DNA from 2 places in the Paenibacillus sp. T2-29 genome. Region 1 is predicted to be linked to the other one. Evidence: riboswitches for the same ligand, from Rfam matches in the RefSeq annotation. Region 1 holds a riboswitch; the other holds the start of a gene.

Region 1 (4,500 bases):
CATACTCTGTCCGTTAATGATCAGCTTCATAAGCTTTCCTCCTTGAGGAGTTCAGAAGAAAATTTACTTATTCCAAGTCCAGCTGCACCAGCCCCTTTAAGCATAGCTGCCATCGCTCGCCCAGTCGCATCACTAAGCAGGACACCGTTGCGATAATGCCCGACTGCAGCATAGACGCCCTCTAGCCCAGGAACAGGACCAATGAAAGGACGCTCCGCAGTTGCCTGCGGACGCAAGCCCGCCCATGCACGTACAAAAGAAGCTTCCTGTACACGCGGCAACCAGGCAGATGCACGTGCTAACAGCCCCTTTAAGCCTCCTACGGTCACCTCTTTGTCATATTGATACGGAAGACTCGTGGCACCAATCCAAAGCTCGTTATTCTGTTTAGGCACGAGGTAAATATCGTCAGCATAAATGGTATAATCCAACGGATGATCCTTCAAGGAGACTGCTACCGCTTCGCCCTTGACCGGGTATAGTGGATAATCAAACCCAATTTGTTCTAGCAATTTCAAGCTGTCCAAGCCTGCGGCAATCACGACCTGATCACAGGAAAAAAATCCACTATCCGTTCGCACACCGCAAACTCGACCATCCTGTATGACCAGTTCCTCAGCTTGAGTTCCAGACCATATTGTTGCTCCCAGCACCGCAGCTGCCCCTGCATAAGCACGGCAAAGCTGGACAGGAGACACTTGTGTCTCCTTTGATCGGTAGATAGCCCCAATTACTTGATCTGCCAAGCCCGGAATCCGTCGGGCCAACTCCTTGGCATCCCACCAAATGGGACGATCATCCTCTCGCATATTCGCAGCATTCCAGCGTTTTTGGCCCTCTGCTTCCGAACGAAATGGGGTCACAAATCCTCCTGTACGAAAGTCCACTGAAATACCCGATAAACGTTCCAAATCACAGACAAGGTCAGGGAATGCATCTCGACTTGTACGGGCAAATCGTGCCAGCTCAAGGTCTGCAAACTCTTCACTTTCCGCTGCCAGCATTCCCACCGCTGCTCCTGATGCTCCCTCACCAGGGATCCATCGTTCCAGCATGATCGTAATGCGTCCCTCCTTAGCCACATGATAAGCAATGGAACTGCCGATCACACCTCCGCCTATGACCAAGCATTCAGCTTGTCCTATCGCTTTTTTCTCTGTATGTGTCTTTAACATATGTTCCGCGTCTCCTCTCCAGTAAGCATTCTGCTTTCCCTTCATCTCGTTTTCTTGCTACAGGTTGTGAACTACAAGATCTACCATTCGCCTATATTCCATCGCTGCTGCAACGGGTGACTTTGCTTCCCATATACCAGACATCACCGCAATTCCGCTTGCTCCAGCATGATAAAGCTCTGGAACATGATGGGGTTGTATGCCTCCCAGCGCTATCACCGGAATGTCCGACAATCTGCAAATGCGTTCAAGCTGTGCTATACCCCGCGGTACAAGACCGGCTTTACAATGGGTCTCATATACATGACCAAATAGTACATAGTCTGCTCCAGCCTGCTCGGCGGTCTGCACCTCCTCCAAGGAATGTACAGACACTCCACAGCGTGTACCCTCTGAAAGTAGACTTTTCGCATCCACCACAGATAACCCATTAGCTGGAAGCTGGACAGCTCCTGCCGAGGTAAGTAAAGCTACGTCCACGCGGTCATTTACTACAATTTGCCGCAAAGGAACTTCCTGCTTGATCATGCTACGAGTCAAAGAAAGCAAAGCAGAGGCACCCTTCTGTTTCGAACGCGCGTGTACATAATGAATATAAGGACAAATAGCGGCAGCCACTTTGGGTACATCCACACAGGAGACACTTTCCATCGTAATTACGTGTAATTCGATCTCATTTTCACCTCACTTGGACTAAAAAATATAAAATAATCGTATAAGCTGAACTATATTGTTGCAGCTCCCTATTGGGTAATATCATACGGAGCCAGCCACATGTACCAGCAATAATGAAAGGAGATCATATGTAAATCCGTCTACGGAAGCTCGAACAAATGAGGATGAACGAAACGCAAAAAGCCACTTCCCAAAGGAAGTGGCTTGACAAACGTTCAAAATCAAACGGACTATTATATCCGTAAACGTATATCGTTCCCTGCGCAAACAAAAGTAAAGAGCTACTACCTTGTTTGTACAGTACTCACTTCCCTACGCTGGCATAACCCAGATCAGGTACAAAGGGTCCGAAATCCATTTATTTCGTCTCAGCCGCATGGGCGGCTCCCCTAGTGTGACTATTTTATTGTATCAGCTAAAGATAGCTTAGCATATTTTCCTAATTCTGCAAACCCCAACTTGTGTGAAATCTGTCAGAACTGGATTTTAGTTAACTTTACTAGACCACTCTTCTACATTCCACGTTTTGGTTACCCAATCCTCGTAAAAGTCCGGTTCGTGGGATACAAGCAATACGGTCCCTTTGTATTCCTTCAAAGCGCGTTTGAGTTCATCCTTTGCTTTGACATCCAAGTGGTTGGTAGGCTCATCAAACAGTACCCAGTTGCTCTCACGCATTAACAGTTTACAAAGGCGGACTTTAGCCTGTTCTCCACCACTAAGCGCAGACAAAGGCCGGGTGATATGCTCATTCTTCAAACCACAACGCGCCAAATGCGCTCGTACTTCATGCTGATTCAAATGTGGAAATTCATTCCATACATCGTCAATCGGTGTAATTTTCTCTGCCTTTACTTCCTGCTCAAAATAAGCGGGCTGCAAAAAATCTCCTTGATAGGTTTTTCCGCTGATCGGAGGTATTTTCCCCAGAATGGTTTTGAGTAACGTAGACTTACCAACACCATTGCAGCCAACAATTGCGATCTTTTCACCACGTTCGATCGTCATGGACATTTTAGGCAAAAGGGCATGAGTATAGCCAATTTCAAAGTCAATACCCTCAAAAACTGTTTTCCCGCTTGCACGGGCTTCTTTGAACTGAAAGGTTGGCTTTGCGGCTTCTTCTGGCTTATCAATACGTTCGATCCGATCAAGCTGCTTTTCACGGCTTTTTGCACGACCTGATGTAGATGCGCGCGCTTTATTGCGCTGAATAAAATCTTCCTGTTTCTTAATATATTCCTGCTGCTTCTCATATGCATCAATATGCTGGGCTTTGTTCAGATCCGCCATCTCAAGAAACTTTTCATAGTTAGCTGAATAACGGGTCATCTTAGCAAATTCAAGATGGTAGATTACATTAACGACTTGGTTCATAAATTCAGTATCATGTGAAATTAGGATAAAAGCATAAGGATAATCCTTCAAATATCGCGTAAGCCACTCAATATGCTCCACATCCAAATAGTTGGTAGGCTCATCCAGCAGCAATACATTTGGCTTTTCCAACAGCAACTTCGCAAGCAGCACCTTTGTCCGTTGCCCACCACTAAGGGCTGCTACATCCCGATCCAGTCCGATGGCAGAGAGACCTAATCCATTCGCCATTTCTTCAACCTTCACATCAATGAGGTAAAAATCCCCCATATCCAGTTGCTCTTGAATTTCTCCCATCTGTTCCAGCAGTACTTCCAACTCTTCGGGAGAAGCCTCTCCCATTTTATCCGTAATCTGCATCATTTCCTTTTCCAGTTCCAACAAAGGAAGAAACGCGTCTTTTAATACATCACGTACTGTTTTACCTGGCGTTAGCTTGGTGTGCTGATCCAGATAGCCATAACGTACACGTGGAGTCCATTCCACTTTGCCTTCATCTTTAAGCAATTTTCCAGTCAGAATGTTCATGAGTGTCGATTTACCAACACCGTTTGCTCCTACCAATCCTACACGTTCCCCCGCAAGTAATCGAAAGGAAACATTTTTAAATAACGCACGGTCCCCAAAGTTGTGGGATACATTTTCTACAGTCAATAAACTCATAAGCTGTTTTTGGCTCCTTATTGTCTCATCGGCATTGCCGAGTGTTCTTATTTCATATAGCTATCGTTTCTTTCAAAGCTTTATTGTAGCACATCCGGCACCCTTATCGGAATATTGAAAACAGCGAATTTTAAGGTTTTCAGATGGATTGGCCTAAAAAAAGAAAAACAGTTAATCGTAGTAGCACTTAAGCTCCTCTTCGGTATGTACGTAAGGAGTTACTTGCTGCTTTGGTAATCTAAGCTTCTAGTATACAGAAGCTTACAATTCCCTAGCAATGAATGCCTAAATAATTGATAAGTTCTAATAACAATTAATAAAAAGGAACTCTATGTAGACAGTTCTCATGAGTATCGGAGGAATAATAAAATGAGAAAATGTAATCATCCCGGTCTGGGTTCTTGACCGGGATGAAATAAAATTAATTTATAATTGGCTATCTTTCAGCAGACATGGCAATTTCTTTTGTTTCATGAACTGTACCAAATGGATGCTCAGGCGGTGCATAGATAACGTATATCTTAAGGGGCGTATTTCCTGTATTAATTACATTGTGCCATTTTCCAGCAGGTATCATAATTGCATAGTCATCATAGGCCATCACTTGATA
Region 2 (4,500 bases), on a different contig from region 1:
CCTGTTGTTATCGCTAAAAATGGCTATAGGTCCCTGCACACAAACCTCTCCTTTTCCTCCGAATAATTCTATTTTGTTGAAAAAGAATTAAAAATGTTTGCTTAGCAAGATTAAATTAATGTCCAAATACTTCATATTTTCTTAACAAAATAGCTCACATCCCTTGATATATAAACATTTAAGAGAAGAAAAATCTATTTTCATATTTGATAAAGACAGAGTATTTGGACCTGATTCATTAGGACTATAAACGTGCGAATTACAAGATGAATCCGAAACTGAAATTAGTTCTATAAGATTAATAAGAAGATATATATATGGTCTTTTTGTCATAAATAAATAGAAGAATAAAACCAATTTGCATGTCCATACTATGGATAACATGTCATCTTTCATCATGAATAATTATCAAAATACAGGGAAAGAAGGTCTTTTTATGGAAGCATTCCATGTCAATCGTGATGGGTCATTATCTACTCCCTTACGAGGAAAGGACGTGCTAGCAAACCCTCTTTTGAACAAAGGAGTGGCATTTACAGAAGAAGAACGCAAAGAACTGGGCCTGGAAGGAATTCTTCCTCCCACTGTCCTTTCATTGGAGAAACAGAGCGTTCGGGCATATCAGCAATTCTTGGCACAACCCACCATGCTGCGTAAAAATGCCTCACTTAACGACCTTCACAATCGAAATATCGTACTCTACTATCGACTGCTAACCGACCATTTGAGTGAAATGCTGCCCGTAGTCTACACACCGACTGTAGGAACCGCCATTCAAGAATACAGCCATGAATACAACCGCCCTGGGGGCGTATATTTATCGATAGATAATCCGAACGGTATTGGACAGGCGTTTTATAATACCGGTTTGAGTAGTGAGGATGTTGACCTGATCGTCGTGACGGATTCGGAAAGTATTTTGGGGATTGGTGACTGGGGTGTCGGGGGAATTAACATTGCTATTGGCAAACTCGCTGTATATACAGCTGCGGCAGGCATTCACCCCGGGCGGGTGCTGCCCATTGTACTGGATGTCGGCACGAATAACGAGAAGCTGCTGAATGATCCCCTGTACATCGGAAACCGCCATAAACGAGTTCGCGGGGAAGCCTATAATCAATTTATTGATACCTTTATCAGCAAAACGTTAACACAATTCCCGAAGGCGCTTTTGCATTGGGAGGATGTGGGTAGCGTGAACGCACGACACATTATAGGGAAGTACGGTCAAAACATTCTCACCTTCAATGATGATATCCAGGGCACAGGAGCAGTGACATTAGCTGCGATTGTTTCGGCGGTAGGTGTCACTAAAACTCCGCTACGTGAACAAAAAATACTTGTCTTTGGTCCAGGGGCAGCAGGAATCGGTAACGCCGACCAAATACGGGGTGCAATGATCGAGGACGGGCTTCCTGAAGAAGATTCATTCAAGGCATTTTGGGCCTTTGATTATCGCGGACTGTTAACAGACGATATGGAAGATGTACTGGATTATCAGAAACCATATGTGCGTAAAAAGGAAGAAATCAGCTCATGGGCCCGATCGGAAGATGATAAAATACCGTTGCTGGAGGTCATCCGTCAGGTAAAACCCACAATCTTGATTGGAACTTCCGGTGTAGCGGGTGCCTTTTCTGAAGAGATTATCAAGGAAATGGCAAAGCATGTGGAACGACCGATCATTATGCCCATGTCTAATCCTACCAACCTTGCTGAAGCGGTACCCGAAGATTTGATACGATGGACTGATGGCAAAGCATTGATTGCTACCGGAAGTCCCTTTGAGCCCGTCACCTATAACGGTACGAAGTTTGAAATTGGACAGGCGAATAATGCCTTTGTCTTCCCGGGGCTAGGTCTGGGCGCAATTGTGGTCAAGGCCAAAAGAATCACCCCTTCCATGTTTACCGCAGCAGCTGATTCCGTTGCCAACGCCGTAGATTCGAATGAACTTGGCGGTGCACTGCTGCCCCATATCCAAAAATTACGTGATGTTTCGTTCGCGGTTGCGGTTGCGGTAGCGAAGGCTGCAATTCAGGATCAGGTAGCTCAGGCACACATTTCAGATATTGAACAAGCCATTCGGGATGCGATGTGGAAACCGGAATATGTAAGGGTCAAAGCCGTGGAAAGTGTAATCCAGCACCCTCATTAATCCTTGACTGGAATCAAAGCAGTTTGACATAACCTAGGAACGAATGTACAGTATTAGTCAAAAGAATAGGAAAGTCCACTAGGGGAGCCATTATGGCTGAGACAAGAATGAACTTGGACCCTTTGAACCTGATCTAGTTCGTACTAGCGTAGGAAAGTGGAGCCTTCGTATATAAGGTTTCAAGCGTTTTCTGCGCATTGAACCTATGTTGAAGCCGCTCCAGTTTTCGGGGCGGCTTTTTGGCGTTGTTCCGAGAATTGTATCTTACGGGACTTCTTGTTCTCCATTTTTATTGGAGGTGGGGAAATGAGTTTTTCGCAAGAACTTCGTCGGCAGGCGGATGGCATTTTTCAAGCCATTTATGAGCATCCCTTTGTGAGAGGTATTGCTGAAGGAAATTTAACAAAGGAGCAGCTGATTCACTATGTAAAACAAGACTTTGAATATTTGAACGCCTACATGCGGATTTACGGCATCGCGATCTCCAAAAGCACAAGCCGGGAGGATATGGCTGTATTTAACGAACAGATCTCTTTTATTCTCAACAGCGAGGTTCATCCGCATCAAAACTTTTGTGCTATCGCAGGTGTCACCTATGAAGAGATGCAGGGATATCCACTCGCTCCGTCCGCTCATCATTATATCCGCCATATGCTGACAGTCGCACATGAAGGTAGTCTTGGAGAAATCATGGCCGTGCTGCTGCCATGTCCATGGACATATCTTGAGATTGGACGCAGGCTAATGGATGAGGTAAGACCGGACGAGTCTCATCCATTCTATGAGTGGATTTGTTTCTATGGAAACCAGATTGAAGATGTAACATCCAAATATCGCGAGCGTGTGGATGCTTGGGCGAATGTCGCCACGGCTGCTGAGCAAGAGCGGATGATTGAGCATTTTATGCTAAGCTGCCAGCTGGAATATATGTTCTGGGATATGGCTTATAAGCAGGAACAATGGCCCGTCCAGATGCGCGCTACGGTCTTGGAATAATCAGTAGAGATGAGGGAGGATAAACATGATGAGTATATGGGAACAAAGTTATTCGGATCTCCTGACAAAGGTACAAAATAGCAACCCCCTCGTTCATAATATAACCAATGTGGTGGTCACCAACTTTACAGCCAACGGCCTGTATGCGCTGGGCGCTTCCCCGGTGATGGCTTATGCACCCGAGGAAGTAGCAGATATGGCAAAAATAGCGGGCGCCGTCGTGTTAAATATCGGTACGCTGAACCGCGAGCTGGTAGATGCCATGATCATTGCTGGACAATCAGCGAATGCTCATGGTGTTCCAGTTCTGCTGGATCCGGTTGGTGCGGGAGCGACGAGCTTTAGAACCGAGTCAGCACTGCGGATCCTAAAAGAAGTAAAAATCTCACTAGTGCGAGGCAATGCAGCCGAAGTCGCCCATCTAATCGGAGAAGTCCGAGAGATTAAAGGGGTAGATGCAGGCAACAGTGCTGACAGCAGTAATGTCGATCTGGCAGTTCGGGCTGCACAAACGCTCCATACCATGGTTGTCATCACTGGAAAAGAGGACGTCATCACCGATGGGGTCGAAGTACGATTGATTAGTGGCGGAGACGCGCTGCTTACGAAGGTAACCGGAACAGGCTGCCTGCTGACCTCTGTGTTGGGTGCGTTTGCAGCAATTGAACCCAACCTGCTGCTCGCAGGTACAGCAGGTTTGGCATTTTACGGTGCAGCAGCTTCCCGAGCCGCAGCACATACCGCAAAACTGGGGCCAGGCAGCTTCCAGATAGCCTTTCTCGACGAGCTTGCCAAACTACATACTGGTTCCCTGGAGGGGCATGTCACGATCCGTGAAGCTGGAACAAGTACAACAGGTGGTGCGCGATGAGAGACGTGCATGTACCGAGAGCGCTGACGATTGCCGGTTCAGACAGCGGCGGCGGAGCTGGAATTCAAGCCGATCTCAAAACCTTTCAGGAGCTTGGCGTATACGGCATGTCGGCTATTACAGCCATTACGGTACAAAATACCTTGGGAGTTCACGGTGTATATCCGTTGCCACAGGAAGCAACAGCGCAGCAAATCGAAGCTGTAGGATCAGATCTTGGAGTCGATGCCCTGAAGACTGGCATGCTGTTTGACGCGGGCATCATCCGCCTTGTGGCCGAGCAAATTCGAAAGTTCGGCTGGGAAAAGGTTGTCGTCGATCCTGTAATGATTGCCAAAGGGGGCGCAAAGCTGTTGCAACCGGAAGCGGTGCAGGCGTTGAACGACGACCTGCTCCCCTTGGCCTTGGTCGTCACACCAAATATCCCGGAAGCGGAAGCCTTAACCGGGATAAGCATTCGTACGATGAAGGATCG

What was found. A riboswitch is a leader RNA that binds a small molecule or an ion and turns the genes downstream of it on or off. The one in region 1 is predicted to bind thiamine pyrophosphate.
Region 2: it holds a riboswitch for thiamine pyrophosphate, as region 1 does, so the genes downstream of both, tenA (thiaminase II) here and ACU1JV_RS15865 (thiamine phosphate synthase) in region 1, are expected to answer to the same signal.

Annotation. Positions count from the first base shown of each region.
Region 1 covers NZ_JBREVE010000005.1:118,510-123,009, reverse strand. Annotated here, with positions in the region: gene thiS (sulfur carrier protein ThiS) at 1-30, opposite strand, end outside; gene thiO (glycine oxidase ThiO) at 27-1,175, opposite strand; gene ACU1JV_RS15865 (thiamine phosphate synthase) at 1,233-1,826, opposite strand; TPP riboswitch at 2,143-2,251, opposite strand; gene ACU1JV_RS15860 (ABC-F family ATP-binding cassette domain-containing protein) at 2,337-3,890, opposite strand; gene ACU1JV_RS15855 (cupin domain-containing protein) at 4,327-4,500, opposite strand, start outside.
Region 2 covers NZ_JBREVE010000006.1:262,480-266,979, reverse strand. Annotated here, with positions in the region: gene ACU1JV_RS18445 (glycosyltransferase) at 1-39, opposite strand, end outside; gene ACU1JV_RS18440 (NAD-dependent malic enzyme) at 437-2,158, shown strand; TPP riboswitch at 2,229-2,330, shown strand; gene tenA (thiaminase II) at 2,465-3,154, shown strand; gene thiM (hydroxyethylthiazole kinase) at 3,180-4,025, shown strand; gene thiD (bifunctional hydroxymethylpyrimidine kinase/phosphomethylpyrimidine kinase) at 4,022-4,500, shown strand, end outside.